DNA from 2 places in the Prauserella sp. PE36 genome. Region 1 is predicted to be linked to the other one. Evidence: riboswitches for the same ligand, from Rfam matches in the RefSeq annotation. Region 1 holds a riboswitch; the other holds the start of a gene.
The links. A riboswitch is a leader RNA that binds a small molecule or an ion and turns the genes downstream of it on or off. The one in region 1 is predicted to bind thiamine pyrophosphate.
Positions count from the first base shown of each region.

Region 1 (15,607 bases):
GGGTGCGCTCCACCCGCATCCACGAGCTGAGCGCGCGTATCGACCGGCTCTCCCCGGAACACCGCGAGGCACTCGCCGCCGCGCTGCCCGCCCTAGAGGCCCTCCTAACGGAAGAGGACTGACCCGTTCGCCCCCTGCAGTGAAGGCCACCTTCACTGCGTTCAACGCAGTGAAGGTGGCCTTCACTGCAGTTGGGCGGCTCGGCAGTTGGGCGGCTCGGCTAGCTCGGGTCGGGTTGGCGTTCGCGGAGGTGGGCGACCTCGGCGCGAAGGGCTCGTAGCTCGGCGAGGATCTCCGCGCTCACGGCGGCCTGCTCGGCGGCGTGCTTGCCCTCCTCCTCGCGGATCTCGTCGCGCAGCTGGTCCTCCATGGCGCTCACCACCACGGCGATGAACAGGTTCAGCACCGCGAAGCTGGACACGAGGATGTAGACGACGAAGAAGATCCACGCCATCGGCGCCTGTTCCATGACGCGCTCGGCGATGTCCGGCCACGCCTCGCCGGTCATCACCTGGAACAGCGTGAACAGCGACGTGCCGAGATCGCTGAAGTCCTCGGGCGCGATGGCGCCGAAGAGCTTGGTGGCCATCACGCCGGCCACGAAGATGATCAGGCCGAGCAGCGCGGCGATCGAGGCCATGCCCGGGACAGCGGCCAGCAGACCCGCCACGACCTTGCGCATCGACGGCACCAGCGAAACGAGCCGCAGCACCCGCAGGATGCGCAGCGCCCGCAGCACCGCGAAGGGTCCTGTGGCGGGGACGAGCGCGATGCCGACCACCACGACGTCGAAGATGTTCCACGCGTCGCGGAAGAAGTCCTTGCGATACACGTAGAACTTGGCGAGCAGCTCCACCACGAAGATCGCGAGCGCGAGGTAGTCGAGCGTGTGCAGCAGGGTGCCGTAGCCGGCCAGGACGCTCCGCGAGGTCTCCAGTGCGAGCGTGCCCGCATTGAAGATGATCACCGCGATGATGAAGTTCTGGAACCTCTTGTCCTCGACGATCCGCCGCACCCGCTCGCGCATACTCACGCGGGCGATCCTAGGCAAAACGATCAGGTGCCAGACGCCAGAACGCGGAAACCGGGCCCACCTTGGCGCCCATCGGATACGAGTGCTCCACGGCGTTGCTGACGAACCACTTGCCGAACCGCGCGGCCTCCGCCACCTCCATGCCGCGCGCCAGTCCGGCGGTGAACGCCGACGCCATCGCGTCACCGGCTCCGTGGGTGTGCGGCGTCGCGAAGCGCGGGCCGGGCAGCTCGGTGAACGTCTCGCCGTCGTAGAGCACGTCCACGCATTCCGGGTCCTCGACCAGGTGGCCGCTCTTGACCAGCACGTACCGGGGGCCGAGCCCGTGCAGGGCGACGGCCGCCTCACGCATGCGCTCGCGGTCGGTCACCTCGATGCCGGTGAGCAGGCGCACCTCGTCGAGGTTCGGCGTCACCACTGTCGCGCGCGGCAGCAGCTGCTCCCGCAGCGCGGCGAGGCCGGCGTCGTCGAAGAGCGGGTGGCCGTGCATGGACGCCGCCACCGGGTCGACCACGAACGGCACCTCGGCGTCGCGCCCGATGCCCGCCTTGTCGCACGCCCGCGCGACCGCGTGGATGATCTCGGCGGAGGCGAGCATCCCGGTCTTGGCCGCCTGCAGCCCCATGTCGTCGGCGACGGCCTCGATCTGGGCCGCGACGATGCGCGCGGGGATGTCGGTGCGGTCGTGCACGCCGAGCGTGTTCTGCACGGTCACGGCTGTGACGGCGACCAGGCCGTGCACGCCGCAGGTCAGGAACGTCCGCAGGTCGGCCTGCAGCCCCGCGGCACCGCCGGAGTCGGATCCGGCGATGGTCAGCGCGGCCGGTGGTCGGGCTTGGCTCATGGCCTCCAGTGTCGCCTACAGCGCCCGCTCACCCCCGAAGGCCTTGGCCACGGCGAGGCTGTCCTCGTAGACGTGGTGACGGGTCACCAGGCCGTGCCCGACCGTGAGGTGCAGGGCGAACCGGGCTCGGTAGGCCACACCGGTGGACCGCGCGGTCTGCCTGATCTCGCCGAGCACCACGGCGTCGTCGCCGTCGACGAGCACGCGCTCGATCCGCGTGTCCATGGCCTCGGGCACGTGGTGGGTGGCCAGCTCGCGATAGTGGGCGGCGGCGTCGGCGCGGGTGGAGCGGTGGCGGATCCATGGCGTCGCGGCCCGTCCGTGCTCGGCCTCGGGCCAGTTGAGCTTCCAGTCGCAGTCCTCGGCGTACAGCTCGGCGATGCGCGCGGGGTCGCCCTCGCCGATGCGTGTCAGCAGTTCGGTCACCACGTCGTGTGTGGTCGTCGTCGGCATGGGGTCGATCTTGACCACGGAGAAGGGTCCTGACCATTACCCCCGGGGTAATGGGCTCAGCGGCACAGCTCGTGCAGGTCACCGTCCTTGCCGACGCACGGCGTGTAGCCGGCGTCGCGCAGCTCGGCCCGCGCGGTGCCGCTGCGCAGGTAGTCGAGGAACGTCCGCAGGACGGTCCCTTCGGCGGGAACGCCCTTGGTGTAGAGGTACTCGATCGTCCAAAAAGGATAGCCTTGCGAGGCCGTGCTCGCGTCGGGGTAGTCGCCGTCCAGCTCCACGATCTCGATGGGATGCCCGTCGGCCTGCGCGTCGTTGGCGGAGGGAAGGTCGACATAGCCGATCGCCCCTCCCGTGGCCGCGATCTCGCCCACCACCTCGGCCTCGGTGCCGCGCTCGCACCGGATCGTCGGCGCGGGCGCGCCCCGGTCGGCCCGCTCGCAGGAGTCCGATGTCAGGCCGCCCTCCGACGCGCCCAGCACCGTGCGCTCGAACGTCTGCCGAGACCCGGACTCCTGGCCACGCCCCACGATGCGGATCGGCAGCGACGGTCCAGCGCGGACTTCGTTCCAGTCCCGGTAGCGACCGGAGTAGATCCCGGCGAGCTGCTCCCGCGTCAGCGTCTCCACGCCGACGGAGTCGTTGACCACCACCGTGTAGACGATCACCGCCACCGCGTGTGGCACGAGTTCGTCGGTCGCCACGCCGGTCTCGCCGTCCGACAGCGCGGCGAGCTCCTCGCTCTCGTCCTCGTCGGCGGCCGCGAGCATCCGCACCCCGTTGATGCTGCCCGTCGCCACGGCGCTCACCTCGGCCGCGCCGCACGCGTGGGTGTAGCCCTGCGCGATGTTGGCGGCGATGGGGGAGAACGCACTGGAGCCGACGATCCGCAGCGCTCCGTCGGCGCACGCGAGCCCGGGCTCGGTCTCGGAGCGGGACGCGCCGGCGATCAGGGTTGCGATGAGCGCCCCGGTGAGCAGCATGCCGAGCGTCGCCGTGACGCGCGGCCACGTGGCCTTGCGTTGCGTGCGCTCATCGAGGATCCGCCCGCCCGAGACGTGTCCCGAGCACTCGACGGCCTTGGTGAGCGGGCCCTTGCGGTTGTGGTCCGGCTCGCGCAGCACCACGACGAGCTTGAACTTCTCCTTGCGCACCAGGTTCAGGTCCAGCAGCCGCACGCCGTCCCACTGCGGGGCCTGCGCGGGCGGGGCAGGCTCCCGCTGCTCCGGCGGCTTGCGCCACCAGGCCAGCAGTTTCTGGCGGAGCGTGGTGCGCACCGCGTCGAGGGAGTTGTGCTGCTCCCTGGCGCCGTTCGACTCTGTGGTGCTGAAGAACTCCAGGCCGTCGGTGAGCTGCTTGCGGTGGGTCTCCACGGAGGGCTCGGAGATCCGCGCGTTCCAGATGACCCTGCCGCCGAAGGTGAACTCCAGCGGGGTGCCGTCGAAGTCGTCCTTTGTGATGTCGTCGATGCCGGTGTTGCGCACGCGGATCACGACGATGCTCATGCGGTCCAGCAGCTCCGCGATGGGCTGGAGCTCGGTGTCGGCGTGCTTGACGGTGTTGTCGGCGTCCTTGAGGTCGACGGGGCTGAGACCGAGCTTCGAGTTGTACTGGACGCGGTAGTACAGGCGCTTGCGCCGGATGACGTAGCGGTCGGCGAACGGTGCGACGACGGCGAGCAGTGCCGCGATCCCGAGTACGAGGCTGCCCTGGTTGGAGAGGAGCAGCTCGGCCATCGACTCCAACCTCTGTCCGAGACTCATTCCCGGCGCTCACTCCTCGGCTCGCTGTGGATCAACAAGCCTAGGAGCGGATCATGCCGGTGTTGCCGGGAAGACCCATTCGTTCATCGGGCGTTCACCCCTCGGTCCGGCTGCGCAGCGCGATGGTGAGCAGGTCGGCGGCGGGCCCGCGCAGCGTCTGCCCTGACGGCCACACCGCGCGCAGCCTCCTGCGCAGGTCGAGGTCGGGTACCGGCACGCGCACGAGCGTTCCGGCGTCCAGCTCGGGCACCACCGCGTGCGCGCTGAGCACCGCGGGGGCGATGCCGCCGATGGCCGCCGCCTTGATCGCGGTGGTGGACGACACCTCCAGCAGCGGCGCCGCCAGCTCGGTCTCCCCGCACGCCTGCAGCGCCCACTCCCACGCCTGCCGCGTGCCCGAACCCGGTTCCCTGCTCACCAGCGGGGTTCCCGCGAGCTCGGCGGCGCGCGGGCGGCGTCGTCGCGACGCCCAGCGGTGGCCCGGGGCGACCACGAGCACCAGCTCGTCGGTCGCCACGTCGGCGGCCCGCAGCCCGGGCGGCAGCTCGGGACCCTCGACGAAGCCGAGGTCGACATCGCCCGCGAGCACCTGCTCGGCGACCTCGTGCGAGTTGCCCGAGCTGAGCGCGGTCACCGTGTCCGGATCGGCCGCGCGCAGCGCGATCAGCCAGCGCGGCAGCAGGTACTCGGCGACGGTGAGGCTCGCCGCGATCCGCAGGTGCGTGTGCCGGTCGGCGCGCAGCGCGGCGATCCCGGCCTCCAGGTCGGCGGCCCGCTCCACCACCGGCTGCGCCCAGCCGGCCACCAGCTCACCCGCCGTCGTCAGCCGCGCTCCGCGAGTGGCTCGTTCGAGCAGCGGCACGCCCACCTGCCGCTCCAGCTGCCGCAGCCGGGCGCTCGCCGCGGGCTGGGAGATGCCGTGTGCCTTCGCCGCGCGGCCGATGCTGCCCAGCTCGGCGACGCTCAGCAGCAGGTCGAAGCTGGTCAGGTCGGTCACTCTCGATGGCAAAGGCATAACCGTAGCCTATGCATCCATCGCTGATCGGGGACTACCAGGTTGGGCAGGGTGACCGCATCGTGAAGGGGTGACGAGCACCCTCCCCGCCCCGCCTGCCGCGCCGCCCGCCCCGCGGGCCTCCCGCGTCACGGGCTTCGGGCCCAACTGGTTCGCCTCGGTGATGGGCACCGGCATCGTGGCGAACGCCGCGGTGACCCTGCCCGCCCAGTTCCCAGGGCTGCGCGCCGTGGCCACCGTCGTCTGGGTGCTCGCGGCACTCGTGCTGCTCGGGCTCACTGCGGCGTGGGGTGTGCTCTGGACGCGGCACCGCGCCGTCGCACGCGGGTTCGCCCACGACCCCGTGCTCGCCCAGTTCTGGGGCGCCCCGCCGATGGCGCTGGTGACCGTCGGAGCCGGGACCCTGCTGCTGGGCCAGGACATCCTCGGCCTCGGCGCCGCGCTCGCGATCGACTGGGTGCTGTGGAGCGCGGGCACGCTGCTCGGGCTCGTCACCACCGTGTGGATCCCGTACCGGATGATGACCACCCACGACCTCACGCCGCAGAGCACGTTCGCCGGCTGGCTGATGCCGGTGGTGCCGCCGATGGTCTCCGCCGCGAACGGCGCGCTGCTCGTCCCGCACCTGCCGGCGGGCGGAGCGCGCACCGCGATGCTGCTGGCCTGCTACGCGATGTTCGGCATCAGCCTGTTCGCCACGCTGTGCCTCCTGCCGCTGGTGTGGCAGCGGCTCGTGCAGCACAAGACCGGCGCCGCCGCGACCGTGCCCACCGTGTGGATCGTGCTCGGCCCGCTGGGCCAGTCGGTGACCGCGGCGAACCTGCTCGGCACCGTGGCGGAGAGCGCCCTGTCCGCGCCCTACGGTGCGGCGGCGGCCGCGTTCGGCCTGCTCTACGGGGTGCCCACGTGGGGGTTCGCGATGATGTGGCTGGTGCTGGCCGCCGCGCTGACCCTGCGCACGATCCGTGCGGGGCTGCCCTTCGCGCTCACGTGGTGGAGCTTCACGTTCCCGCTCGGCACGGTGGTCACGGGCACGAGCGCGCTGGCCGCCAGGGTCCACTCCGGACTGTTCAGCCTGGTCGCCGTTGCGCTCTACGGGCTGCTGGTGGTGGCGTGGGCGACCGTCGCCGCCCGCACCTCACGCCTCGTGGTCCAGTCGCCAGAACGGTGAAACCGGGCCGATTCCCTCGCCGAGCGGGTACGCCTCGGCGACGGATCGCTCGATGAACCGTTTGCCGGCCGACACCGCATCGGGCACTCCGAGGTCCTTTGCCAGCGACGCCGTGATGGCCGAGGCCAGCGTGTCCCCGCCGCCGTGCGTGTGCTCGACGTCGTGCCGGGGCCCCTTCAGCTCGACGTACTGCACACCATCGGAGAGCAGGTCGACGCACTCGGGGTTGTCGTACATGTGCCCGCCCTTGACCAGCACCCACTGCGAGCCGAACTCCAGCAGCGCGTCTGCCGCCTCGCGCTGGCTGCCGGTGTCGGTCACCGCAACTCCGGTGAGCAGTCGCACCTCGTCCAGGTTCGGCGTCACGAGCGTCGCCCGGGGAAGCAGCTCGGTGCGGATCGCCTCGAGCGCCTCCTCCCGCAGCAACGGGTCTCCGTGCATCGACGCGGCGACGGGGTCCACCACGAACGGCGTCTCGTGATGCCGTCCGATGTGGACCTCGTCGAGCGTCTCGGCGACCGCGTGGATGATCTCGGCCGTTGCGAGCATGCCGGTCTTGGCCGCGTCCACGCCCATGTCGCCGGCGACCGCCCTGATCTGCGCGGTGACGACGTCCACGGGCACCTCGCTGAATCCCTGTACTCCCAGCGAGTTCTGCACGGTGACCGCCGTGATGGCGGTCATCCCGTGCACCCCGCACGCGAAGAAGGTGCGCAGGTCGGCCTGGATGCCGGCACCACCGCCGGAGTCGGATCCGGCGATGGTGAGGGCGGTCTTCGGGGTCGCGCTCATTACCTGTCGACCACCGGCAGGTACACCTGGTTACCGTGCTCGCCGAACTCCTCCGACTTCTCGCGCATTCCGGCCTCGATGGCCTCCACAGAGGACAGACCGTGCTCCTCGGCGTACTTGCGCACGTCCTGGGTGATGCGCATCGAGCAGAACTTCGGCCCGCACATCGAGCAGAAGTGCGCCGTCTTCGCGGGCTCGGCGGGCAGCGTCTCGTCGTGGAACGAACGTGCGGTGTCCGGGTCGAGCGACAAGTTGAACTGGTCGTGCCAGCGGAACTCGAAGCGGGCCTTGGACAGCTCGTCGTCCCACTCCTGCGCGTAGGGGTGTCCCTTCGCGAGGTCGGCGGCGTGCGCGGCGATCTTGTAAGTGATCACTCCGGTCTTCACGTCGTCGCGGTTGGGCAGGCCCAGGTGCTCCTTCGGCGTGACGTAGCACAGCATCGCGGTGCCGTACCAGCCGATCTGCGCCGCGCCGATCGCGGACGTGATGTGGTCGTAGGCGGGCGCGATGTCCGTCGCGAGTGGACCGAGGGTGTAGAACGGTGCCTCGCCGCAGAGCTTCTCCTCCAGCTCCACGTTCTCCTTGATCTTGTGCATCGGCACGTGACCGGGGCCCTCGATCATCACCTGCACGTCGTGCTCGCGGGCGATGTGGGTCAGCTCGCCAAGGGTCTCCAGCTCCGCGAACTGCGCGCGGTCGTTGGCGTCGGCGATCGAGCCGGGACGCAGGCCGTCACCGAGCGAGAACGTGACGTCGTAGTCCCGCAGGATCTCGCACAGCTCCGAGAAATGCGTGTAGAGGAACGACTCCTGGTGGTGCGCGAGGCACCACGCGGCCATGATCGACCCTCCGCGCGACACGATGCCGGTGACGCGGTTGGCGGTGAGCGGGACGTACCGCAGCAGCACGCCCGCGTGCACGGTCATGTAGTCGACACCCTGTTCACACTGCTCGATCACGGTGTCGCGGTAGATCTCCCACGTGAGCTTCTCCGGCTCGCCGTTCACCTTCTCCAGCGCCTGGTAGATCGGCACCGTGCCGACGGGCACGGGCGAGTTGCGCAGGATCCACTCGCGGGTCTCGTGGATGCGCTTGCCGGTGGAGAGGTCCATGATCGTGTCGGCGCCCCATCGGGTCGCCCACACCATCTTGTCCACCTCCTCCTCGACCGACGACCACACGGCCGAGTTGCCCATGTTGGCGTTGATCTTGACGAGGAAGTTCTTGCCGATGATCATCGGCTCCGACTCGGGATGTTTGCGATTCGCCGGAATCACGGCCCGGCCGCTGGCCACTTCGGAACGGACGAACTCGGGGTCGACGCGCTCGCGCGCGGCGATGAACTCCATCTCGCGCGTGATCACGCCGGCCTTCGCCCAGCCTAGCTGGGTGCGGTGCTCACGGCCGTCGATCCAGCCGGAGCGCATCGGGTGTAGTCCATTGTGGACGTCGATGACGGCGTCCGGGTCGGTGTAGGGGCCGGAGGTGTCGTACACGTCGAAGTGCTCGCCGTTCGAGAGATCGATGCGGCGGACGGGGACACGCAGGCCGGATTCGGTGTGGACGTAAGCCTTGCGGGAACCGGTGATGGGACCCGTGGTGACGGTCGGCTGCACGGCGGCGTTGTTCTCCAGGGTCGTCAAAAGAAGTCACTCCCTACGCTGGCATTACCCAGTCAGGTTCCTGCGGTCGGCGGCGCCGGGTCCACGAAATGGACACCAGCCGCCCTCTCAGCCCGCCAAGGCGCGAGCTCCCGCGATGTTCGGTTGTCCCACCGACCATGCCATGCGGCGACGCAGACCTCAACCCACAAGTTCGGTCGGTGTGGCGTAGACGTCAACCATCGCGCCGTTGCGCAGGACCGTCACCGGCAGTCGCGTCCCGATGACCTCGGCGAAGAGCTGACGCTGGATGCCCTGTGCGTCGGAGACGGGGGAGCGCGCGACCGTCAGCACGAGATCACCCGAATGCAGTCCGGCGCGGTCGGCGGGCCCTCCGGCGACGACCTCCACCACGCGCACGCCGGCGGTCTGCCCGGTGCGCTCGGCGACGTCGTCCGGCAACGGCGACGGCACGCCGACGACGCCGAGGTAGGCCCTGCGCACGCGGCCCTCGACGAGCAGGGTGTCGATGATGCGCCGCGTGGTGGCGTTGACGGGAACGGCGAGGCCGAGCCCGAACCCGGCGACGGCCGTGTTGACGCCGACGACCCGGCCGGCGGAGTCGGCGAGCGCGCCGCCGGAGTTGCCGGGGTTGAGCGCGGCGTCGGTCTGGATCACGTCCTCGATCACCCGCGCGGTCCTGCCCTGCCGGACCGGGAGCGCGCGGCCGAGCGCGCTGACCACGCCCGCCGTGACGGATCCCGAGAAGCCGAGCGGGCTGCCGATGGCGACCACGAGCTGGCCCACGACGAGCCGGTCGGCGTCACCGAGCTCAGCGGGCTCGGGCGCCTGCCCACGCACCCGCAGCACCGCGAGGTCCGAGAGCGGGTCCGCTCCCACGACCCGGAAGTCAGCCTCGGCGCCGTCGATGAACGTCGCCGTTCCGTGCTGGTCGCGGCCGACCACGTGCGCGTTGGTGAGCAGGTAGCCCTCGTCGAACACGACCGCGGACCCGCCGCCGCGCGCGAGCCGCACGCTCGCGACGTGCGGGGTCACCGTGCGCGCCACGGCGCTCACCGTGCGGGAGTACGCGTCGAACGCTTCGGCATCGGTCACCGCGTCCACCGCCCTCGATTACACCGTTACACACTCGATTGTGCGCTCGGTTCGCGGCGGCGTGCCCCGCGTTCGCCCTGGGCGAAGCCGGGGTGTCAGTCCTCGGGGACCGGCCTGGGCTCGGGCACCCAGCTGTTGCCCGGAACACCCCACTTGTTCGCCTTGAGCATCTTCTTCGCCGCACGCGCGTGGCGGCCGACCAGCCGGTCGAGGTAGATGTAGCCGTCGAGGTGGTCGGTCTCGTGCTGCAGGCAGCGCGCGAAGTAGCCCGTGCCCTCGACCTCGATCGGGTTGCCCTCCAGGTCGAAGCCGGTGACCTTGGCCCACTTCGCCCGTCCCGTCGGGTACGACTCGCCGGGTGCGGAGAGACAGCCCTCCCAGTCGTCATCCGGGTCGGGCATGGTCTCGGGGATCTCGGAGGTCTCGAGCTTTGGGTTGACCACGAGGCCCTTGTGCCGGACGCCCTCGTCGTCGGGGCAGTCGTACACGAAGATCCGCAGGTCGATGCCGATCTGGTTGGCGGCGAGCCCCACGCCTTCCGCCGCGTACATCGTCTCGAACATGTCCTCGGCGAGGGTGGCCAGCTCGGCGTCGAACTTCTCGACCTCGCGGGTGGGCGTGTGCAGGACGGGATCGCCGGCGATGCGGATGGCGTGGATGGTCACGGGCCGTAATGCTAGGCGATCGTGGGCCAGGACGCGCCGGGCATGGTACGGGCGCGAGCGGGGAGCCCGTGATCTAATGGCGTCGCGGAACGACAGCCGTGTGATTTCGCCGAGATTGCGAGGAGCCAGATGGACGCCGCGGAGTCGATGGCCAAGAACGGCCAGCCGTCCCCGCCCGCCCCAGCCGGTGAACCCGCAGAGGGACTGTCGCAACGCGAGCAGGAAGTGCTCGCGTTCGAACGTCAGTGGTGGAAGTACGCCGGGGCGAAGGAACAGGCGATCCGCGAGCTGTTCGGCATGTCGCCGACCCGCTACTACCAGATTCTGAACCGGCTCATCGACAAGCAGGAAGCCATGCGCGCGGACCCGATGCTGGTCAAGCGACTGCGGAAGATGCGCGCCGCACGGCAGCGCACCCGCGCGGCACGGCGGTTGGGGATTGAACTGCCATGAGCATCTTCGACGGGCTGTCCAGGCCGATGCGCGCGGCAGGCCTCGGGCTGCTCGCGGTCGCACTGGTCGCGGCCCTCGTCGGTGGCATCACGCTGCTGACCGGCAACGGCGAGCCCGACGAGACCGCGGAGCCCACCACCTCGCAGGCACAGCCGTCGCCCACGGATGGCAACGGCACCTCGGGGCCGGAGCCGACGTCGGGCCAGGCGTCGCCCTCGACCACGACCGGTCAGCCCTCCGCACCGGGGTCGGCGACCTCGCGTCCCGGCGGTGACACGCCCGCGCCCGGCGGCAACGGCGACGGCGCCGACGGTGACGGTGACGGCACCGGCAACGGTCAGAGCGGCGACGACCAGCAGATCGCCGCGCAGCAGTCGGTCGGTGTGCGCGTCTACAACAACAGCAACATCAAGGGCCTGGCCTCCCAGGCGGCCGACGACTTCCGCTCGCAGGGCTGGAACGTCGTGCAGGTGGCGAACTACCCCTCGGGCATCATCCCCACCAGCACCGCCTACTACCGCCCCGGCACCGGCGAGGAGGAGGCGGCGCGTGCGCTGGCCGCGGCGTTCGGGCTCCGCGTGGAACCCCGCTTCGACGGCATCAAGGACTCCAGCGCCGGCGTGATCGTGATCGTGACCATGGACTACCAGGGCGCCAGCAAGGGCAAGTAACCGCGAGTCCCCCGCTCCCGCCCGCGAGTCCCCCGCTCCCGCCCGCGAGTCCCCCGCTCCGGACTGCGAGTCCTGCGTTCCGGACTGCGAGTTCCCCGCTCCGGTAGAACGCGGACGGAACAGACCGACCCGAGCGGGCAACTCGCGGGCCCGAGCGGGCAACTCGGGGACCCGAGCGGGCAACTCGCGGGCTTGAGCGGGGGACTCGCGGACCTGAGCGGGCAACTCGCGGGCTTGGGCGGGGGACTCGCGCGGGGTCAGCGGTTGCGGTTCGCGTAGGCCTCCAGTGCGGCCAGCTGGGCCGGGTCCAGGGACGGGCGTACGGCGTCGCGGGCCTTCGCCAGGTGGGTGGCCGTGACCTCGGCGGCCTCCATGGACTCGCGCATGGCGGTGAGCGCGGCCTCCCTGATGAGGGCGGCGCAGTCGGCGGCGGAGTAGCCGTCCAGGCTCGCCGCCAGCTCGTCGATATCCACATCGGACGCCAGCGGGGTGTTCCGCGCGCTCGACCGCAGGATCGCCGCGCGCGCCTCGGCGTCCGGCGGCGGTACGTAGATGAGCCGCTCCAGCCGTCCGGGCCGCAGCAGAGCGGTGTCCACCAGCTCCGGCCGGTTGGTCGCCCCCAGCACCACGACGTCGCGCAGCGGTTCGACGCCGTCGAGCTCGGTCAGCAGCGCGGCGACGACCCGGTCGGACACGCCGGAGTCACTCGACTGCCCCCGCCGGGGCGCGAACGCGTCGACCTCGTCGAGGAAGATCAGCGACGGCCCCGCCTCGGCGGCGCGCCGGAACAGTTCCCGCACGGCCCGCTCGGACTCGCCGACCCACTTGTCCATCAGCTCGGCACCCTTGACCGCGAACACGTTCAGCGCGCCGGTGCCCGCGAGCGCCCGTACGAGGAACGTCTTGCCGTTGCCGGGCGGCCCGTAGAGCAGCACGCCGCGCGGCGGGGCGACCCCGAGGCGGGAGAACGAGTCCGGGTACCGAAGCGGCCACAGCACCGCCTCGGTCAGCGACTGCTTCACCTCGGTCATGTCGCCCACGTCGTCGAGGGTCAGCCCGCCCGTCGCCAGCGTGTCCGAAGTCGACATCGAGATCGGACGCACGGACTCCAGCGCGTCCAGCAGGTCCTGCTCGGCGATGCGCGGCTCTGCGTCGTCGTCGCGATGCCGCAGTGCCGCCCGCAATGCGGCGTCCCGGCGCAGCGCGACGAGGTCGGCGGCCACGAACCCGGGCGTGCGCTCGGCGATCACGCCGAAGTCGACGCCGGACTCCACGGGCGTGTCCCGCAGCAGGATCCGCAGCAGCTCTGTGCGCACCCGTGCGTCCGGCAGGCCGAGCATCAGCTCCCGGTCGAGCAGGTCGACGCCGCGCAGCCGAGGGTCGACGGACTCGGAACGCGCGGTGGTGGCGACGAGTGCGAACCCCTCCCGGCCGAGCGCCGCGCGCAGGCGGTCGAGGATCACTGTCGCGACGGGCGGCGGCTGGTGTGCGGGCAGCAGGGCGTCGATGTCGGTGATCAGCAGCACCCCGGCGCCGTCACCGGACACCGTGGCCTCGACGGCCTGCGCCACGCGGTTCAGCGCCGCGTCCGGCTCCAGCACTGCCACCGTGGGCGCGGCAAGGCACACGACCCGGACCCGCTCCGCGTGCGCGACCGAGCGCACCAGCGTGGCCTTGCCGACGCCCTCGGGGCCGGACAGCAGCACACCGAGCTTGCCGGACGTGCCGAGCTTGGCGAGCAGGTCCGGCCGATGGAACGCCAGGTCGATCCACTCGCCGAGCCTGCGCGCAACGGCGCCCTGCCCCGCGAGGTCCGCGATCGGCGGGGGCGCCTCCTCGGTCTCCTCGGCCTCCTCGGCGACGATCTCGGCGGCTACCGGGGCGGGCGTGACGGCGGAGGGCGCCTCCGACGAGGCAGCGGGGGCCGTGGGCGCTCCCCGCCAGCTGACCACTGTGGACTGCCCGACGGCGACGGGCCCGGACGGCTCGGTGGCCGTCACGGTCAGCAGCTCGCTGGTCCAGGAGGCCCCGATGGCGCGGGAGAGCTGCCCCCGCACCGCGGAGATGTCGGCGCCGGGCGCCGGGGCGAGGTCCTGCGGCAGCAACGACACCGCGTCGCCGACCGTCAGCACCTTGCCGATCAGCGCGAGCCGCAGCGTGCCGGGGTTGAGCGACATGCTCGCCATGCGTGAGCCGGAGACCGTGACCGTGCGGGCGACCGTGACGTCACATGGCGCCACCACGACCTCGGCGCCCTCGGTGACGCCGAGGTTGGCCATCGTGACGTCGTCGACGAGCACCACGCCCGGTGCGGTCTCGCCCGTGGCCGGCGCAGCGAGTGCGGCGCTGACCCTCGCCCCGGTGAGCCGGACGGCGTCCCACGCGTGCAGGCCCAGTGCGTCGAGCACTTCGGGGTGGAGGCGGACGACCCCTCGGCGCGAGTCGAGCGCGGACGGGGTGTGCCGGATGGTCAATGCGATCTGGGGCGACGTCACGTCCTCAACCTTAGGGCGGAACGGTCAGTCGCCGCGCTGGCGCAGGCCGATCCGCCGCCAGTTGCGCCGCCGGGGAGCCCGGCCTGCGGCGTCGGGCGCGTAGACCCTCGGCACGTGGGGTGGCGGCGTCGTGGGCGTACGCGGGCGCATGACCGCCCGCCTCGCCGCACCGGCGACCCGGCGGAACCGCGGCCTGCGCAGGCCGAGCCGCCGCTGGCTGCGGGCCCTGCGGATGGCGCGACGCTCGCGCGGCGGGACGTCCCACGCCTCGGGGTGGTTGGCCAGCCAGTGGTAGCGGCGCACCGAGTAGGGAATGTGAGCCAGGTAGAGCAGCAGCGCGCTGGCCAGTGCGATCAGTGGGTACTGGATGATCGCGGCGGCGAGCAGGCCGACGCCGACGAGCAGCGGCGCCACCGCCTTGGCCGGGGCACGCAGCTTCTTGAGCGACAGCGTCGGGATGCGGCTGATCAGCAGTCCGGCGACGGCGACGGTCCACAGCCAGACCACGCCCTCCGATGACCACCAGCTCTCGCCGAACTCCAGGGTCAGGATCACCGGCATCAGGGCGAGCAGCCCGCCCGCCGGGGCCGGTACGCCGACGAAGAATTCGCTCGCGTACGGCGGCTGCTCGGTGTCGTCGAGCAAGGTGTTGAACCGCGCGAGCCGCAACACCATGCACACGGCGAAGATCAGCGCGGCGACCCAGCCGAACCGGCTCGACTCCGGTAGCCAGACGTAGAGCACGAGCGCGGGCGCGACGCCGAACGAGATCGCGTCGGAGAGCGAGTCGAGCTCGGCGCCCATCTTGGAGGTCGCGTCGAGCAGCCGGGCGATCCGGCCGTCGAGGCTGTCGAGCACAGCGGCGACCCCGATGGCCCCGATCGCCAGCACGTAGTTGCCGACCAGCGCGAACTGCACGGACGACAGCCCCGCGCAGAGCGCGAGCACGGTGATCGCGTTGGGTAGCAGCCGCACGCCGGGCGTGGCCATGGCTCAGCTCCTCCCGGACGGCAGCTCGGCGATCGGCGTCTCGCCGCCGATGGTGCGCTGGCCCTTGCCGACCAGGACGCGGCTGCCCGGCGGCAGGTAGATGTCCACCCGTGAGCCGAACCGGATGAGGCCGTACGTCGAGCCGGCGGCGACCTGGTCGCCCTCGCCGACCTGGCAGACGATGCGCCTGGCCACCAGGCCGGCGATCTGGACCGCGACGAGTTCGTGGCCGTCGTCGGTGCGCAGCAGCACCGAGTTGCGCTCGTTCTCGTCGCTGGCCTTGTCGAGGTCGGCGGAAAGGAACTTGCCGGGCCGGTAGGCGACCCGCTCGATCTTGCCGGTCGCGGGCGCGCGCTGGACGTGCACGTCGAAGACGGAGAGGAACACGCTCACGCGCGTCCTCGGCTCGTCGGGCAGGCCAAGCTCGGCGGGCGGCACGGCCTCCTCGATGAGGGAGACGAGGCCGTCGGCGGCCGCGAGCACGAGGCCGTCGCGAGCGGGGGGCACCCGGCGCGGCTCGCGGAAGAACGCGGCCGTCGCGAGCGTCC
Region 1 is NZ_QEQT01000111.1:60,745-76,351, forward strand. Features, by position in the region: gene DI005_RS36970 (MarR family winged helix-turn-helix transcriptional regulator) at 1-122, shown strand, start outside; gene DI005_RS36975 (ion transporter) at 221-1,033, opposite strand; gene thiD (bifunctional hydroxymethylpyrimidine kinase/phosphomethylpyrimidine kinase) at 1,044-1,877, opposite strand; gene DI005_RS36985 (nuclear transport factor 2 family protein) at 1,893-2,330, opposite strand; gene DI005_RS36990 (PstS family phosphate ABC transporter substrate-binding protein) at 2,387-4,063, opposite strand; gene DI005_RS36995 (LysR family transcriptional regulator) at 4,185-5,105, opposite strand; gene DI005_RS37000 (TDT family transporter) at 5,176-6,276, shown strand; gene thiD (bifunctional hydroxymethylpyrimidine kinase/phosphomethylpyrimidine kinase) at 6,244-7,068, opposite strand; gene thiC (phosphomethylpyrimidine synthase ThiC) at 7,068-8,711, opposite strand; TPP riboswitch at 8,706-8,835, opposite strand; gene DI005_RS37015 (S1C family serine protease) at 8,871-9,785, opposite strand; gene DI005_RS37020 (peptide deformylase) at 9,881-10,450, opposite strand; gene DI005_RS37025 (DUF3263 domain-containing protein) at 10,580-10,903, shown strand; gene DI005_RS37030 (LytR C-terminal domain-containing protein) at 10,900-11,574, shown strand; gene DI005_RS37040 (AAA family ATPase) at 11,832-14,069, opposite strand; gene pssA (CDP-diacylglycerol--serine O-phosphatidyltransferase) at 14,094-15,059, opposite strand; gene DI005_RS37050 (phosphatidylserine decarboxylase) at 15,063-15,607, opposite strand, start outside.

Region 2 (15,607 bases), on a different contig from region 1:
TTGTGCCCAGCGCCACACCTCGATCAAGGATAGGCTCACCTAACCTGACTTGAGGAATCGACCGGCGTGGAGTGTGATCCGTGGGCAAGAAGCACGGGGGCGATGACGACCCCAAGGCCGTCGTCCGCAAGCTGATCAAGTCGGGCAAGGTCAAGAAGAAGTGCTGCAAGTCCAAGCCGCGCTGCAAGAAGTGTCCTGTGCTCGCGTTGAAGAAGGCCAAGGCCGACATCACCAAGGCCGCGTGAGAACGGCGCGCTAGCGCGGGATGGCCTCGTTGAGCAGGCGTAGCTCGGGGCAGGTCCGGGTGGCCGAGAACTCCACCACCTCGTAGTGGGCCAGGTGGCTGGCCGCCAGCGGGTCCGTGGCGAGTATCGCGTCGAGCTTCAGCCGGGCCATCGGCCTTGCGATCATCACCTCACCGAGGTGCAGGTCCCTGCGGCCCGAGGCCAGCAGGTGGTTGTGGTCGTACTGCCTCGCGACCCACTCGACGTGGTCTGGCAGCACGTAGTCGATCTCCGGCAGGGGCGCGGTGTACGTGAGCAGCACGACATACATATCCTCACGGTAAGCCCGCAGGCCCTCGGTGATACCTGTTAACCGCCCGTTGACCTGCGTTTTCGATCATGCGGACCCGGTGTCGCGCAACAACTTCTCCAGCTCGGGCACCAGCACGCGGTCGGCGGGCAGCCAGTCGAGGCCGGCCACGTCCGAGGTGCCCACCCAGCGCAGCGCCCTGTGCTCGACGGCGTGCGGCCGCGCCGACGGCTCGGCGAGCGTCGCCGCGAAGATCCGCAGCACCTTCCCTCCCGGCAACGGCACGTCGGCGCCGACGCGCTCGCCCACCTCCACCGCGACGCCCAGCTCCTCGGCGCACTCCCGGCGCACGGCGGCCTCCTCCGGCTCGCCCTCCTCGACCCGGCCGCCGGGCAGCTCCCACAGCCCCGCCGCCTCCTCCGGGTACGCGCGCTGCTGGGCGAGCAGCGCACCGTCACGGACGATGGCGGCTCCGACGATCACCACGGGCTTCACGCCGGAGGACGTTAGCGTGCGTGCCTGCGCCAGCTCACCTGGAACCGGGCGCCGCCGTCCGGCGACTCCCCCACCGTCACCCGTCCGCCGCGCCTGCGCGCGGCCTCGGCCACCATCGCCAGGCCCAGCCCGCTGCCGCCGGACGTGCGCGCGCGGTCGTCGGACACCCGGTAGAACCGGTCGAACACCCGCTCACGGTGCTCCGCCGCGATGCCGGGTCCGTCGTCGTCCACCACCACGCGCACGCGGGAGCGCGAGGCGAGCACGGACACCACGATCTGTGAGTCGGCGTAGCGGCACGCGTTGCGCAGCAGGTTGTTGAGCACGAGCTCCACCTCGGCGTGCGTGGCGAGTGCCCACGCCTGCGGCACCACGGCGCTCACCCGCACCGACGGCGAGCCATGGGGCAGCCTGGCCACGGCGTCGCGCGCCTCGGTGACCAGCTCGACGGGCTCGGCGGGCGGCACCTCGCCCGCGTCGGAACGCGCGAGCGCGAGCAGGCCGTCGAGCAGCGCGGAGAGGCGCTCGGCCTCCTCCAGGATGTCGCTGAGCGTCTCCTGCGCCAGGTCGGGATCGGGGTTGGTGACGGCCACCTCCGCCTGCACCCGGATCGACGCAACGGGTGAGCGCAGCTCGTGCGCGGCGTCGCCGGTGAAGCGACGCAGCCGCTCGCTGATCTCCTCCTGCCTCGCCAGCAGCGCGTTGAAGTCCGAAGCGAGAGCGCGCAGCTCGTCGTGCGCCTCCGGCAGTGGGAGCCTGCCGCCCGGCGGCAGGTCCTTCGCCGAGCGGCGCATCCGACCGACGGGGCGCAGCGCCGAGCGCACCCCGAGCCACGTCGCGAGCGTCGCTACGAGCGCCCCGACCAGCGCCACGAGCAGCAGCCAGCGCGCGCCGTTCGTCTTGGCCGCCTCCGAGCCCACCATCGCCGTGCCGACCGCCACGAGCCGTTGCGAGCCATCCGGTGCCGTCACCACGGCGCCGAGCCAGCGCAGCTTGGTGGTGACCTCACCGGTGAACTCGGTGCTCACCGGCAGCCCGGCCTTCAGCGCGCTCACGTCCCCGGCGTCGAGCCGCACCGGCTCTCCCCCGTCCACCGGGGCGCCCGCGGTGTCGAGCACGCGCACGTCGATGCCCTCGGGAGCGCTGGGCACCCTGCCCCGCTCGACCGTCGTGCTCGCGGTGTCGAGCGCCGCGTGCAGCTCCGCGTCGACGGAGTTCACCAGCAGCGGGCCGAGCGCCTTGCCCGCGAGCAACGCCAGCCCGAAGAGCAACGCCAGCGTGATCGTGGTGGCCACGAGGGTGATCCGGAACCGCAGCGTCCGCCGCAGCCACCAGCGGCGTGGAGAGATCACCCCGTGGTCACTTGGTCGAGCTCCGGGTCGGACGCGACGTAGCCGTGTCCGCGCACGGTACGGACGAACGCACCGGCACCCGCGGCGTCGAGCTTGCGCCGCACGTAGCCGACATACACCTCGACGACGTTGCGGGTGGCCGCCTGCTCGTCGCCCCAGACGGCCCGCAGCAGCTCGTCCTTGGTCACCACCGTGCCCGCCCGCCCGGCGAGCACCTCCAGCAGCGCGAACTCCCTCGGGCTCAGCGCCACCGGATCGTCGTGCCAGCGCACCTCGCGCGCTGCCCGGTCCACAGTCAGCCCGCCGATCCGCAGCAGCCCGCGCACACCCTGCGCGGCGGCCCTGCGCAGCACCGCCCGCACCTGCGCGACGAGCACGACGAACGAGAACGGCTTCACCAGGTAGCCGTCGGCGCCGAGATCCAGACCGTCGGCCTGGTCGACCTCGCCGTCCTTCGCGGAGATCAGCAGCACCGGCGTGTGCACTCCCTGCGCACGCAGCGCCTGCAGCACGCGGTAGCCCGAGAGCCCGGGCAGCATGATGTCGAGCAGCAGCACGTCGAAGGCGCCGGTCTGGGCCAGCCGCAGCGCGCTCGGCCCGTCCGCCGCCGTGACGACGTCCATGCCTTCGGCGCCGAGCCCCCGCTGCAGCGCCTTGCGCACACCGGGCTCGTCGTCGACCACCAGAACTCGAGGCTTCACGCTCTCAGGATGCCGGTTTACGCGGTCCCGTGCGCGTGCTCTCAGCCGGTTCTCAGCATCTCAGGCCGGTCTCAGTGCGTGAAGCGCAGGCTCGGTGGCGGAAAAAGGGGCACACTTTACGTTGACCACAGGAGGGGCAGTGAACCCGAAGAAGCGAGCAGTGACCGTCGCCGTGGCAGGCACCGCGATCGGGGCGGCGGGGCTGGCCGTCATGGCGATGCCGGCCGGTGCGGGGGAGGCGCCGGAGCTCCCACCGGTCAGCGCGCAGGAACTGGTCAGCTCCGTGCTGCGGGCCGACATTCCCGCGCTGGCGGGCAACGTTCGGATCGAGAACGACCTCGGCCTGCCGTCGATGCCGGGACTGCCGGTGCTCGACGTCGAGTCGGCCCGGGTCTACCACGACGGTGACGAGGGCAGCCGCATCGCGCTGGAACAGGGCAGCAGCGAGCTGACGGTGGTGCAGAACGGCGGCACCGTGTGGTCCTACGACTCCGCGGAGAACTCCGCGACGAAGCTGACGGTGCCCGCCGAGACGCGGGAGCACCGGGCACACGCACAGGAAGGGTTCTCGGACCCGACGTCGGCGGCGGGACAGCTGCTGGACTACGTGCGGCAGAGCAGCACGGTCAGCGTGGACGGCACCGCATCGGTCGCCGACCGCCCCGCCTACGAGCTGGTGCTCACGCCGAAGCCGTCGGAGCGCACGCTCCTGCGGGAGGTGCGGATCGCGGTCGACTCCGAGACCCGCGTGCCGCTGCGGATGTCGGTGCTGACCAACGGCACCACCGAGCCCGCGCTGGAGATCGGCTTCACCGACATCGACTTCGGGCAGCAGCCTGCGAACCTGTTCCAGTTCACGCCCCCGCAGGGCGCGACGGTGACCGAGGAGCGGCCGCGGGCCCACGACGAGCGGATGCCGGCCGGCGCGATCGGCGAGTTCTCCGGTGAGGGCTGGGACACCGTGTACACCGGCACCGTGCCCGCCGATCTCACGGCCGCGCAGGACACCGAGGGCCGCGACGTGCAGAGCCTGCTCGACCGGCTCGGCAAGCGCGTGAGCGGTGACTTCGGCTCCGGCTACGCGATCGAGACCAAGGTGGGCACCGCGATCGTCACCGACGACGGCCGCTTCGCGGTCGGCGCCGTGCCCCAGCAGGTGCTCACGGACGCGCTGGCGCAACGGTGAGCACGTCCACCCAGGTCACCGGTGTGGACGTCGCAGAGGCGGCGTCCACACCGCCCGTGCCGTTGGCCGCGCGAACGAGGGGGCTGCGCAAGCTGTACGGCCGCACGGTCGCGGTGGACCACGTGGACCTCGACGTCCCCGAGGGCGCGGTGCTCGGCATGCTGGGCCCCAACGGCTCCGGCAAGACCACCACCATCCGCATGCTGCTCGGGCTCGTCCGGCCGACCGCGGGGCAGGTCAGCCTGCTCGGCCACCCGGTCCCCGAACAGGCCGGGCACGCGCTGCCGGACGTCGGCGCGCTCGTGGAGGGGCCCGGTTTCCACCCGTTCCTCTCCGGCCGGGAGAACCTGCTGCGCATGGCGGCGGCGGAACCGCGACTGGCCACATCGGACATCGCGGGCGCCGTGGCCGACGCGCTGGAGCGGGTCGGTCTCGCCGACGCGGCGAACCGCCGTTACCGCGGCTATTCGCTGGGCATGAAGCAGCGGCTGGGTCTTGCCGGAGCGCTGCTCGTGCCGAGGCGCATGGTGGTGCTCGACGAGCCGACCAACGGGCTCGACCCGGCGGGCACCCGTGAGGTGCGCGCGATCATCGCCGAGCTGCACGCGGCCGGGGTCACGGTGCTCGTCTCGTCGCACCTGCTGGCCGAGGTCGAGGCGACCTGCACCCACGTCGCCGTGCTGCAGGCGGGCAGCGTCGTGGCGCAGGGCGAGCTGGCCGAGCTGCTGGAGTCCGGCTCTCCCGCGCTGCTCGTGTCCACACCGGACGGCACCGCCGCGATGGAGGCGTTGCGGAGCAAGCGGATCCCGTCTCGGCTGACCCCGGGGGGCGTGCGGGTGGATCTCACCGCCACCACGCCGCCGGAGGTGGTCGCGGCCCTCGTGCACGCCGGGGTCGACGTGCACGAGGCGCGCCGGGACCGCACCGGGCTGGAGGACCTCTTCGCCCGGCTGACGCAGGAGCCACAGGGGGAGGTCAGGTCATGACCGAGGTCGCGACGGCTCCCGCCGTGCCGGTCGCCGGGCGCGCGCACGCGTCGCTCGCGCGGCTCGTGCGCGCCGAGCTGCGGTGGATCTTCCGCAGGCCGCGCACGCTCGTGGTGCTCGGTCTGCTCGCGGTGATCCCGGTGATCGTCGGGATCGCGCTGACGCTGGTCGACTCTCCCGGACCGCCGGGAGGCGGGGACGGCGGCGGGGAGTCCCTGCTCGCCACGGCGGGCGGCAACGCGCTCGTGCTGCCCATCGGCACGCTCGCGATGGCGCTGGGCCTGCTGCTGCCGCTGAGCGCGGCGATGGCAGGTGCCGACGCGCTGGCAGGTGAGAGCGCGCACGGCACGCTGCGCGGCTGGCTGCTGGGACCCGTGAGCCGGGGCAGGCTTCTGCTGGTCAAGTCCATCGGCATCGCGGTCTTCACGGTGACGGCCACGGTGGTGATGGCGTTGACCGGTGTGCTCACCGGGCTGGTGATCAACGGAACCGGCTCGCTGTTCACACTGTCGGGCACCACACTCTCGTTCCCCGCCGCCTTGCTCAAGGTCGCCATCGCCGCGGGCTGGGTCGCGCTGCAACTGTGGGCGGTGGGCGCGGTGGCGCTGGCGATCTCGGCGTGGACCGAGCACCCGATGGTGGTGCTCGCCTCCGTCCTCGGCGGCGTGATCGTGTTCTCGGTGCTCGGTCTGCTCGACGCGCTCGACTGGCTGCACCCGTTCCTGCTCAACCACTCCTGGACCGACCTCGGCGACGTGCTGCGCGACCCGATGCCGGGCGGAGCGCTGGCGGAGGGAGCCCTGCGGGCGGGGTGCTACATCGCGATCGCACTGTCGCTCGCCTACGCCCGCCTCAGCACCAAGGACGGCTGACCGGTGCGGCTGACCGCAGTAAAGGCCACCTTGCCTGCGCCCGCCCGTCTCCCTCCACCACCCAGACGGAGGTGCTCCGCGCCGCTGAGTCTGATTCAACGCAGTGAAGGTGGCCTTTACTGCGGCCGGGCTCATCTCTGCACCGCGTCGAAGCGGCGATCCGGCTCTACGACGCGGCGCCACCCGCGGGGCGCCCTACCTCGAGATGACCGCCACGCCGTCGGGGTCGAGCGCCAGCCGGACGCGTTCGCCTGCCCGCGCGGGCTCGGCCATCGGGGCCACCGCGTCCAGCGGCGCCGGTCCCATGTCCGGTCGCACCGAAAGGCGCACGTGATCGCGCCGGTGCACCCTGCTCAGCACCTCGGCGCCCACCCCGTCGGCCGCCACCCGCACGGCGTTGGGCCGCAGGCCGAGTGACACCGCGCCGTCCGGCGCCCACGGCAGGCGCACCTCGCCCAGCGCGGAGGTGACGGTGCCGTTCGCGGCCTCGCCCGGCAGCACCGTCGTCACGCCGAGGAACCGGGCGACCCGCTCGTCGACCGGGCGGCGCCAGACGTCGAGCACGTCGCCGATCTGCTGGATCCGCCCGCCGTCGAGCACGGCGAGCCGGTCGGCGAGCGTCACCGCCTCCTCCTGGTCGTGGGTAACGAGCAGGGTCGTGATCTTGGCCTGACGCAGCACCTGGGCGAGGTCGAGGGCGAGCTGTTCGCGCAGCTCCGCGTCGAGCCCCGACAGTGGCTCGTCGAGCAACAGCAGCCTTGGCCTCGGCGCCAGCGCCCTCGCGAGCGCCACCCGCTGCGCCTCGCCACCCGAGAGCTCGGTGACCTTGCGCCGCTCGTAGCCCGTGAGCCCCACGAGCTCCAGCAACTCGCGCACCCGTTGCCGCTGCGCCGGCTTGGCGACGCCGTGCATGCGCAGGCCGAACGCGATGTTGGCCGCGACGTCGCGATGCGGGAACAGCTGCCCGTCCTGGAACACCAGTCCGAAGCCGCGCCGGTGCACGGGCACGCGCCCGAGATCGGCGCCGTCCCAGCGCACGGATCCGGTCGCCGCGGGCTCCAGGCCGGTGATCGCCCTCAGCAGCGTGGACTTGCCGGAGCCGGATGGCCCGAGCAGGGCCAGCACGTCACCGTCGGCGATCTCCAGCGCGGCGTCGCGCACGGCCGTGAACGACCCGTACGTCACCGTCAGCCCGTCGACCGTCAGCATCAGAACTCCCCTACCTGCGCCTGCGGCGCCCGCAACCGCTCGATCAACGTCGCCACGAGCACGGTCACCAGCATCAGCAACGTGCACGAGGCATAGGCCAGCTGGCTGTTCAGCTCGCCCGGCCTGCTCACGAGCGCCCCGATCGCCACCGGCAGCGTCGGGGCGTCGGGCCTGGCGAGGAAGCTCGTCGCGCCGAACTCGCCCAGCGCCACGACGTAGCCGAACGCGGCGGCCGCGGCGAGCGAGCGGGCCGCCAGCGGGAGGTCGATCTCGCGCCACACCCGGGCCGGTCTCGCTCCGAGCGTCGCCGCGGCCTGGCGCAGGCGCTCGTCCACCGATCGCAGCACCGGCAGCACCATCCGCACCACGAGCGGGATGATCACCAACGCCTGCGCGAACGGCACGAGCAGTGGCGAGGTCCGCAGGTCACCGGGCAGTTCGCCGAGGGTGATCAGGTAACCGAAGCCGACCGTCACCGCCGACACCCCGAGCGGGAGCATCAGGGCGGCGTCCATGGCCTCGCCCGTCGCGCGCGCTCCCCGCCCCGGCGAGCGCCTCAGCGCCACGAGGGTCCCGGCGGCGAGCACGCCGATCACGAGCGCGAGCACGGTCGCGTCGGACGCCGTGCGCAGCGAGTTCAGCGCGGCGTCCCAGCCGGTGACGCCGAGCGTGCCGTCCTCACCGCTGCCCGCGAGCGCGCGGTAACCGGCAAGGCTCCAGCCGTCGCGTGAGGACACCGACCGCAGCACGAGCGCGACGATCGGTGCCAGCAGCAGTGCGAGCACCCCGAACGCCGCTCCGACGACCCACCACTCGCGACCCTCCGGGCGGCGCGCCGTCTCGGCCTTCGACCGCAGCCGCACCGCGGTCTCCCTGCGCCTGCGCGCCAGCGCCCCGATGGCCAGCGCGGCGAGCACGGCGGCCAGTTGGACGAGCGATAGCGCGGCGGCGCCGGAGAGGTCGAGCAGGTTCACCGTGCGCAGGTAGATCTCGGTCTCCAGCGTGCGGTAGCGCGACCCGCCGAGCATGAGGACGACACCGAAGCTGGTGGCGCAGAAGAGGAACACCACCGCGGCCGCCGACGCGACGGCCGGAGCGAGCGCAGGCAGCGTGACCGTGCGGAACGCCCGCCACGGCGACGCGCCGAGCGCCCTCGCCGCGTCCTCGGCCCGCCGGTCGAGGTGCGCCCACAGGCCGCCGACCGTGCGCGCTACCACGGCGACGTTGAAGAACGCGTTGGCCAGCACGATCGTGGTCACTCCGCCGTCCGGCCAGAGCGCCCGGAACGCGAGCCCCACCACCACGGTCGGCAGCACGAAGGGCACGAGCACGAACGTGCGGACCAGCGCCGTCCCAGGCAGGCGCACGCGCGCCAGCAGGAAGGCGACGGGGAAGCCGAGGACGACGGCGACCACGGTCGCGGCGGCCGCCTGCGCCACGGTGAACGCGGCGAGCTGCCACGTCTGCGCCTCGACGAGTGCCTTGGCGACGCCGCCGTCGGTGAAGCCGAGCCGCAGGATCGCCACGACCGGCCACGCGAAGAAGACCACGAGGAACGCGATGGGCACCACCGCGAGCGCCGTGACGCCCGCGGCCGAGGTTCGCGGACCCGCGCGGAGTCCTGGCCTTCCTAGCCTTCCAGCAGCGCGCGCCATTGCTCGATCCACCGCTCACGGCCCGCCTGCACCTGCTCGCCGGGCAGCGACGCGGGGTCCTCCGGCAGCGGCGCGGCCTGCGCCCAGCCGGACGGCAACGCCACACCCTCCCGCGCCGGGTAGACGTACATGTTCTCGGCGACCGTGGTCTGGAACTGCTGGGAGAGCAGGAAGTCGACGACCTTGCCGGCCTTGTCGGGGTGCTTGGCGCCCGCGAGCACCCCGGCGTACTCGACCTGCCGGTAGCACGTGTCGAGCAGAGCCTTGGTGCGCGGCTTGCCGTCGTCGCCGATCTCCGCGGCCGGCGAGGACGCGTACGACACCACGATCGGCCTCGGGCCCTGGCCCGAGGAGCCGGAGAACTCCTGCGTGTACGCCTCGGTCCAGCCGCTCACCACCTGCACGCCGTTGTCCCTCAGGCGCTGCCAGTACTCCGTCCAGCCCTGTTCGCCGTAACGGGCGACGGTCGCGAGCAGGAACGCGAGCCCTGGCGACGACGTCGCGGGGTTCTCCACCACCAGCAGGTCGCGGTACCTCGGGTCGGCGAGATCGTCGAACGTCGCGGGCTCCGGCAGGCCGCGCTCGGCGAACCACCCGGTGTCGATGTTCACGCACACGTCGCCGACGTCGACCGCGGAGAGCCGGTGCTGCGAGTCCACCGAGTACCGCTGCGGGCCGCGGTCGGCCTCCGGGCTGGTGTAGGGCTCGAAGACGTTCTCCGAGAGCGCGCGTGAGGCGAACGTCGAGTCGACGCCGTAGGCGACGTCGGCGATCGGGTTGGCCTTGGTGAGCACGAGCTTGTTGGTCAGCTCACCGGCGTCGCCCTCCTTCAGCACGCGGATGCGGATGCCGGACTGCCGCTCGAATGCGTCGAGCACCTCCTGCGGGGCCGCCCACGACTCGTGCGTGACGAGCGTGACCGTGGTGGGACCCTCGGCCTCCTGGTCGTCGTTCCCACCCGTCAGGGTGCAACCCGCGGTCAGCAGCCCGGCCAGTGACAGTGCGGCCGCCGCACGAAGGAACCTCATCAACCCTCCTTGTCGTGACCGGCGTCGTCCCGGCAAGGAGTGGGGCCTCCCTGCGCCGGCATGATCCGGATCAGGTGCGAACGGTCGTGGGCTCTCGCCCACCTCTCAGCCCGGCCTTCGCCGGACTCCCGTGGCAAACGTGCAGCGTACTCGCCTCGGTACCACCATGGACGCATGGCAGACGTACTCAACGACGAACGCATCGACGAAGCGCTGGGGCACCTGCCCCAATGGCAGCGCGAGGGTGACGCCATCCGGCGCGAGGCGAAGCTCGCTTCCTTCTCACAGGCGATCCAGGTGGTGAACCGCGTCGCCGAGATCGCGGAGAACGAGAACCACCACCCGGACATCGACATCCGTTGGCGCACACTGACTTTCCGGCTCAGCACCCATTCCGAGGGCGGCATCACGGAGAAGGACATCTCCCTCGCCGCCGAGATCGACGGGGTGATCGACGAGATGTGATCTCCGCCGGGATGGCAACCTCCGGTGTGTCGTGGCGCGTTGTCCGGGTAGCCGCAAGAGGGTGGAAGGGAGTGCGCGATGAGCCGTTCGAGCAACGCTGTCAACACATCCGGAGTCTCGGGTGCCACGTCCCATCGCAGGCTCTCGATCGTCTCGGGGCTGCTGATGCTGATGGTCTTCGGCGTCGGGGCGCTGCCCGCGGCAGCGGAGACCCGGGAGCGAGCGGCCACCGCAGAGGGCAGCGACATCACGCAGGCGCTCGTGGTGGGCGGTGGGGCATTCGCACTCATCATCGCGCTGGCGGGCGCGGTGCTGTTCTACACCGCGAAAGGCCGTCGATTGTGAATTGGCCCACAGTTCACCGCCGAAGCTAACAACGGGGACGGGTCAGGCGCTGTCAGGGGTGAATCGCCCACCACCAGTCATTTTGGGGACCACATGAACCGCGCCCCCGTTCTCTCACCGGGTCAGCAGGCCGTCGTGACCGCGTTCGCGGTCACCGTCACCCTTCTGTTCGTGATCCTGCTCGCCGCGGCGGGCTGAGCCACCACACGCCGAAGCCGAGGCGCCCGGTCCGCCCGGCGCCTCGGCGCTAGCGTGCTCGCGTCAAGGCGGTGAACCTGCCGCGATCTCGGGACACGGAAGGACGCCGTGGAGGCGCCGACCACGAGGTCGCGAATCGTGCTCCGGCGCGGTGTGATCGATGCCGTTCAGGCCGTGGAACACGGAGAGCGCCATCCGCGACAGGCGTTTGTCGCCACCGAAGGCCGCCGCAGTGACCGGCCCCGTTTCTCCGGAGATCACTCAGGAACGGACGCGGTAGCGCACGTGCGCCTCGCCGGCAAAGGCGGCGGTCTCGACGCGCTCGAGGTCGACGCGCCTGTCCAGGCCGGCGAATAGCGAGATGCCCTTGCCGAGCAGAATCGGCACGACGTGCAGCTGAATCTCGTCGACCAGCCCAAGCGCCAGGCATTGCCTCGCGATGCTGCCACCCAAGAGACTCACCGACTTGTCGTCTCCGGCCGCCTGCTTGGCCAACTCGACCGCCCGCTCGATGTCGTCGACGACGAAGGTGTAGGTGACACCATCCTTCTCGACCGGTTCGTGAGCGCTGTGAGTCATGAGGTAGACCGGCACCCGCAGGCTGCCTCCATACGGAACCTCTCCGTCCTCGATCGTCTGCGCCTTGTTCGCTCCCCCGACCACCGCGCCGATCTCTTTCGTGACCTTCTCGACGAGCTCCTCGTCCTCGGGCGCGATGGGGAAGCCGGACATCCAGTCGGTCCCGCCGTCGCTGTCGGCCATGAATCCATCGAGCGACACCGTTGCGTGGATGATCACCCGTGCCATTGTCCGCACCTTCCAATTGAGGTGAGCCGATCGACTCACCTCAACGAGGGTAGGCCTCGCTGAGAGGTGAGTCAATCAACTCACCTCCGTGGCACAATGGGGACATGTCGCGAGAAATCTCGGCGTACCACCGCCAGGTCGCCGCCTCCAACCGGGCGGCCATCCTCGATGCGGCCGCGGACCTGTTCCTCGAGTCGGGCTACGACCGGACCTCCCTGGCGCGTGTCGCGGAACGTGCCGGGGTGTCCAAGGCGACGCTGTTCAAGCAGTTCCCGACGAAGTCGGAGCTCTTCGAGGCCACCGTGCTCGCAGCGGGTGACACACCGGACGGGGAACTCATCGACCCTCCACCAGGAGACTTCCAGGCAGGGTTGATCACCCTGGGCATGGCGTACGCAGAACTGCTGGCCCGCCCCCGGATGGCGGACCTGATCCGGCTCGTGATCGCCGAGTCCCCGAGGTTCCCGGAGCTGCGCGAGCGCACCTTCGATTTCGGCACCCTGCCCGTCCTCGCGGCCCTGAAGCGCTACTTCAAGGCCGAGAACGCGGCAGGAAACGCCAACGTCGACGATCCGGACGTGGCAGCACCGCAGTTCCTCGGGATGATCGCCACCGTCGTCTTCTGGCCACGCCTGGTCCATGCCAACTGGTCGCTCAGTGACGACGAAGTCCTCCGCGTCATCGACGAGGCGGCTCGAACGATGGCCGCCCGCTACGCGGCATCCGCGACCCGCTCCTGACCGTCCGCCGGAGCCGTGCGCGACGACCTCGATCGCCGACCTGGTCACAGCTGCTGTTTCCACGGATCGAGCAGATCGACACCGGTGTGCGCGAAATCCTTGAGGTTCCGCGTCGCGCAAGTAGCGTCGTGCGCCAGACAGATCGCCGCGGTCTGCGCATCGGCCGTGCTGATCGGAAGGCCCGCCGCTTCGCGTGCCACGAGCACATCCGCGTACTGCTCTGCGGCAGCATCGTCGAAGGACAGGATCGCGCGACTGTCGCGATACGGCTCCAAGGCAGTCTCGATCCGTGACCGGAACTCGACTACACGTTGAAGCGGAATTCCACCACGTCGCCGTCGGCCATGACGTAGTCCTTGCCCTCCATGCGGACCTTGCCCGCCGCACGGGCCGCCGCCATCGAGCCCGCCTCGACCAGGTCGTCGTACGACACGACCTCGGCCTTGATGAACCCGCGCTCGAAGTCGGTGTGGATCACGCCAGCCGCCTGCGGCGCCGTGGCGCCCTGCGGGATCGTCCACGCACGGGCTTCCTTCGGCCCCGCCGTCAGGTAGGTCTGCAGGCCGAGCGTGTGGAAGCCGGCCCTCGCGAGCGCGTACAGGCCGGGCTCGGCCTGGCCGACCGACTCCAGTAGCTCGCGCACGGCCTCCTCATCGTCCAGCTCCAGCAGCTCGGCCTCGACCTTGGCGTCGAGGAAGACGGCGTCGGCGGGGGCGACCAGCTTGCTCAGCTCGTCGCGCTTGGCCTGGTCGCCGAGTACGCCCTCGTCGGCGTTGAACACGTAGAGGAACGGCTTGGTCGTGAGCAGGCTCAGCTCGCGGAGGCCCTCGGCGTCGATCTCCTTCTGCGCGGAGAAGAGCGTTCGGCCGGAGTCCAGGACATCCTTCGCGCGCCGCGCGTTCTCGAGGGCGGGCCGGGCCTCCTTCTTCGTGCGCGCCTCCTTCTCCATCCTGGGCAACGCCTTCTCGAGCGTCTGCAGGTCGGCGAGGATCAGCTCGGTGTTGATCGTCTCGATGTCGGACAGCGGGTCGATCTTCCCGTCGACGTGCACGACATCCGGGTCGTCGAAGACCCGGATCACCTGGCAGATGGCGTTGGCCTCGCGGATGTTGGCGAGGAACTTGTTGCCGAGACCGGCGCCCTCCGACGCACCCTTCACAATGCCCGCGATGTCCACAAAGGACACCGTCGCCGGAACGGTCTTCGCCGAGGAGAACAGCTCGGCGAGCTTGTCCAGGCGCGGGTCCGGCAGGGGGACGACCCCGACGTTGGGCTCGATCGTCGCGAACGGGTAGTTCGCGGCGAGCACGTCGTTGCGCGTCAGTGCGTTGAAGAGGGTGGACTTGCCGACGTTGGGCAATCCCACGATGCCGAGGGTCAGACTCACGACAACGGAGTGTACGTGCCGTCCGGCCGGCGCCCGTCAGCCGTCGTTGTTGTCGTCGTCGTTCTCGTTGCGGTCGTCGTTGTTGTCGTCGTTGCCGCCCTGGCCGTCGTCTTCGTTGTCGTCGTTGTTGTCGTTGTTGTTGTTCTCGTTGTTGTCGTCGTTGTCGTTGTTGTCGTCCTGGCCGTCGTCGTCGCCGTTCTGGCCGCCGTTCTCCTCCTGCTGCGTACCACCGTCGTCATCCTGGGCGGGCTCGTCACACGCGGAGGCCAAGCCGATCGCCCCCACGGCGGCGACGATGGCGGCGAAAGTGCGGACTTGGCGCTTTCCAGATCGAACCGTCATGGTCCCGACATTACGGACGCCCCGCGCCGCATGCAGCGCGGTAATGTCCGATTTCCGCCAGTCGAGGCTTTGACCTGGTGGCAGGATCGCGGTCATGACGCAGCTCATCGCTCCGGTTCCAGCGAACCAGAGCCTGTGGCACGACACCGAACGGTGCTATCGCGCCGTGATGTCGCGTGACGCCCGCTTCGACGGGCAGTTCATCGTGGCCGTGCGCACGACAGGCATCTACTGCCGTCCCTCGTGCCCGGCGATGACCCCGAAGGCCCGCAACGTCGAGTTCTTCCCCACGTCGGCGGCGGCACAGTCGCGTGGCTACCGTGCCTGCCGGCGCTGCCTGCCCGACGCCGTCCCCGGGTCACCGGAGTGGAACGTCCGCGCCGACCTCGCCGCGCGCGCCATGCGCCTGATCGCCGACGGCACCGTCGAGCGCGAGGGTGTACCAGGGCTCGCACGCAGGCTCGGCTACTCGGAACGCCAGCTCGGCCGCGTGCTCACCGCCGAGCTCGGGGCAGGACCGCTCGCGCTCGCGCGGGCTCACCGCGCGCACTCGGCCCGGCTCCTCATCGAGCTGTCCGAGCTGCCGCTGACGGATGTCGCGTTCGCGGCCGGGTTCGCGAGCGTGCGCCAGTTCAACACCACGATCCGCGAGGTGTTCGCCACCACGCCCACTCAGCTGCGCGCGGCCGCGGCGGGCAAACGCGAGCAGGCGGGTCCCCGCGACGAGCCGTCGGCGGCAGGCGCCCGGCTGACCCTGCGGCTGCCGTTCCGCGAGCCGTTCGACGCCGACGGCCTGTTCGCGTTCCTCGCCGCCCGCGCGGTCCCCGGCGTCGAGGACGTCACCGACGGCTACCGCCGGACGTTGCGCCTGCCCCACGGCACCGGGCTCGTCCGCCTGACCCCGGCCGAGCGATACGTCCAGTGCGACCTGCGGCTGACCGACGTCCGCGACCTCGGCAACGCCGTCGCGCGGGTCCGCAGGCTGCTCGACCTCGACGCCGACCCGGAGGCCGTGAGGCAGGTCCTCGGCGCCGACCCCGCATTGGCCCCGCTCGTCAGCGCGATCCCGGGCATGCGGGTACCGGGCGCGGTCGACGGCACGGAGCTCGTCCTACGCGCGATGCTCGGGCAGCAGGTCTCGGTCGCGGCCGCTCGCACGGCCGCCGGACGGCTCGCGAGCGAGCTGGGCGAGCCGGTGACAGCCACCGACGGCGAGCCCGGCCTGCTGTTTCCGGCCGCAGCCGCGATCGCCGAGCACGCGACCGAGGTACTACGCGGACCGCTCAGGCGCATCGAGGCCATCCG
Region 2 is NZ_QEQT01000110.1:96,942-112,548, forward strand. Features, by position in the region: gene DI005_RS38800 (hypothetical protein) at 81-245, shown strand; gene DI005_RS35730 (YciI family protein) at 256-555, opposite strand; gene DI005_RS35735 ((deoxy)nucleoside triphosphate pyrophosphohydrolase) at 622-1,029, opposite strand; gene DI005_RS35740 (cell wall metabolism sensor histidine kinase WalK) at 1,041-2,381, opposite strand; gene DI005_RS35745 (response regulator transcription factor) at 2,378-3,082, opposite strand; gene DI005_RS35750 (outer membrane lipoprotein carrier protein LolA) at 3,222-4,268, shown strand; gene DI005_RS35755 (ABC transporter ATP-binding protein) at 4,265-5,254, shown strand; gene DI005_RS35760 (ABC transporter permease subunit) at 5,251-6,126, shown strand; gene DI005_RS35765 (ABC transporter ATP-binding protein) at 6,322-7,335, opposite strand; gene DI005_RS35770 (iron ABC transporter permease) at 7,335-8,990, opposite strand; gene DI005_RS35775 (thiamine ABC transporter substrate binding subunit) at 8,966-10,018, opposite strand; TPP riboswitch at 10,049-10,160, opposite strand; gene DI005_RS35780 (4a-hydroxytetrahydrobiopterin dehydratase) at 10,193-10,483, shown strand; gene DI005_RS35785 (hypothetical protein) at 10,562-10,828, shown strand; gene DI005_RS35790 (dihydrofolate reductase family protein) at 11,288-11,833, opposite strand; gene DI005_RS35795 (TetR/AcrR family transcriptional regulator) at 11,938-12,573, shown strand; gene DI005_RS35800 (hypothetical protein) at 12,618-12,848, opposite strand; gene ychF (redox-regulated ATPase YchF) at 12,878-13,960, opposite strand; gene DI005_RS38805 (hypothetical protein) at 13,997-14,398, opposite strand; gene DI005_RS35820 (DNA-3-methyladenine glycosylase 2 family protein) at 14,397-15,607, shown strand, end outside.
Region 2: it holds a riboswitch for thiamine pyrophosphate, as region 1 does, so the genes downstream of both, DI005_RS35775 (thiamine ABC transporter substrate binding subunit) here and thiC (phosphomethylpyrimidine synthase ThiC) in region 1, are expected to answer to the same signal.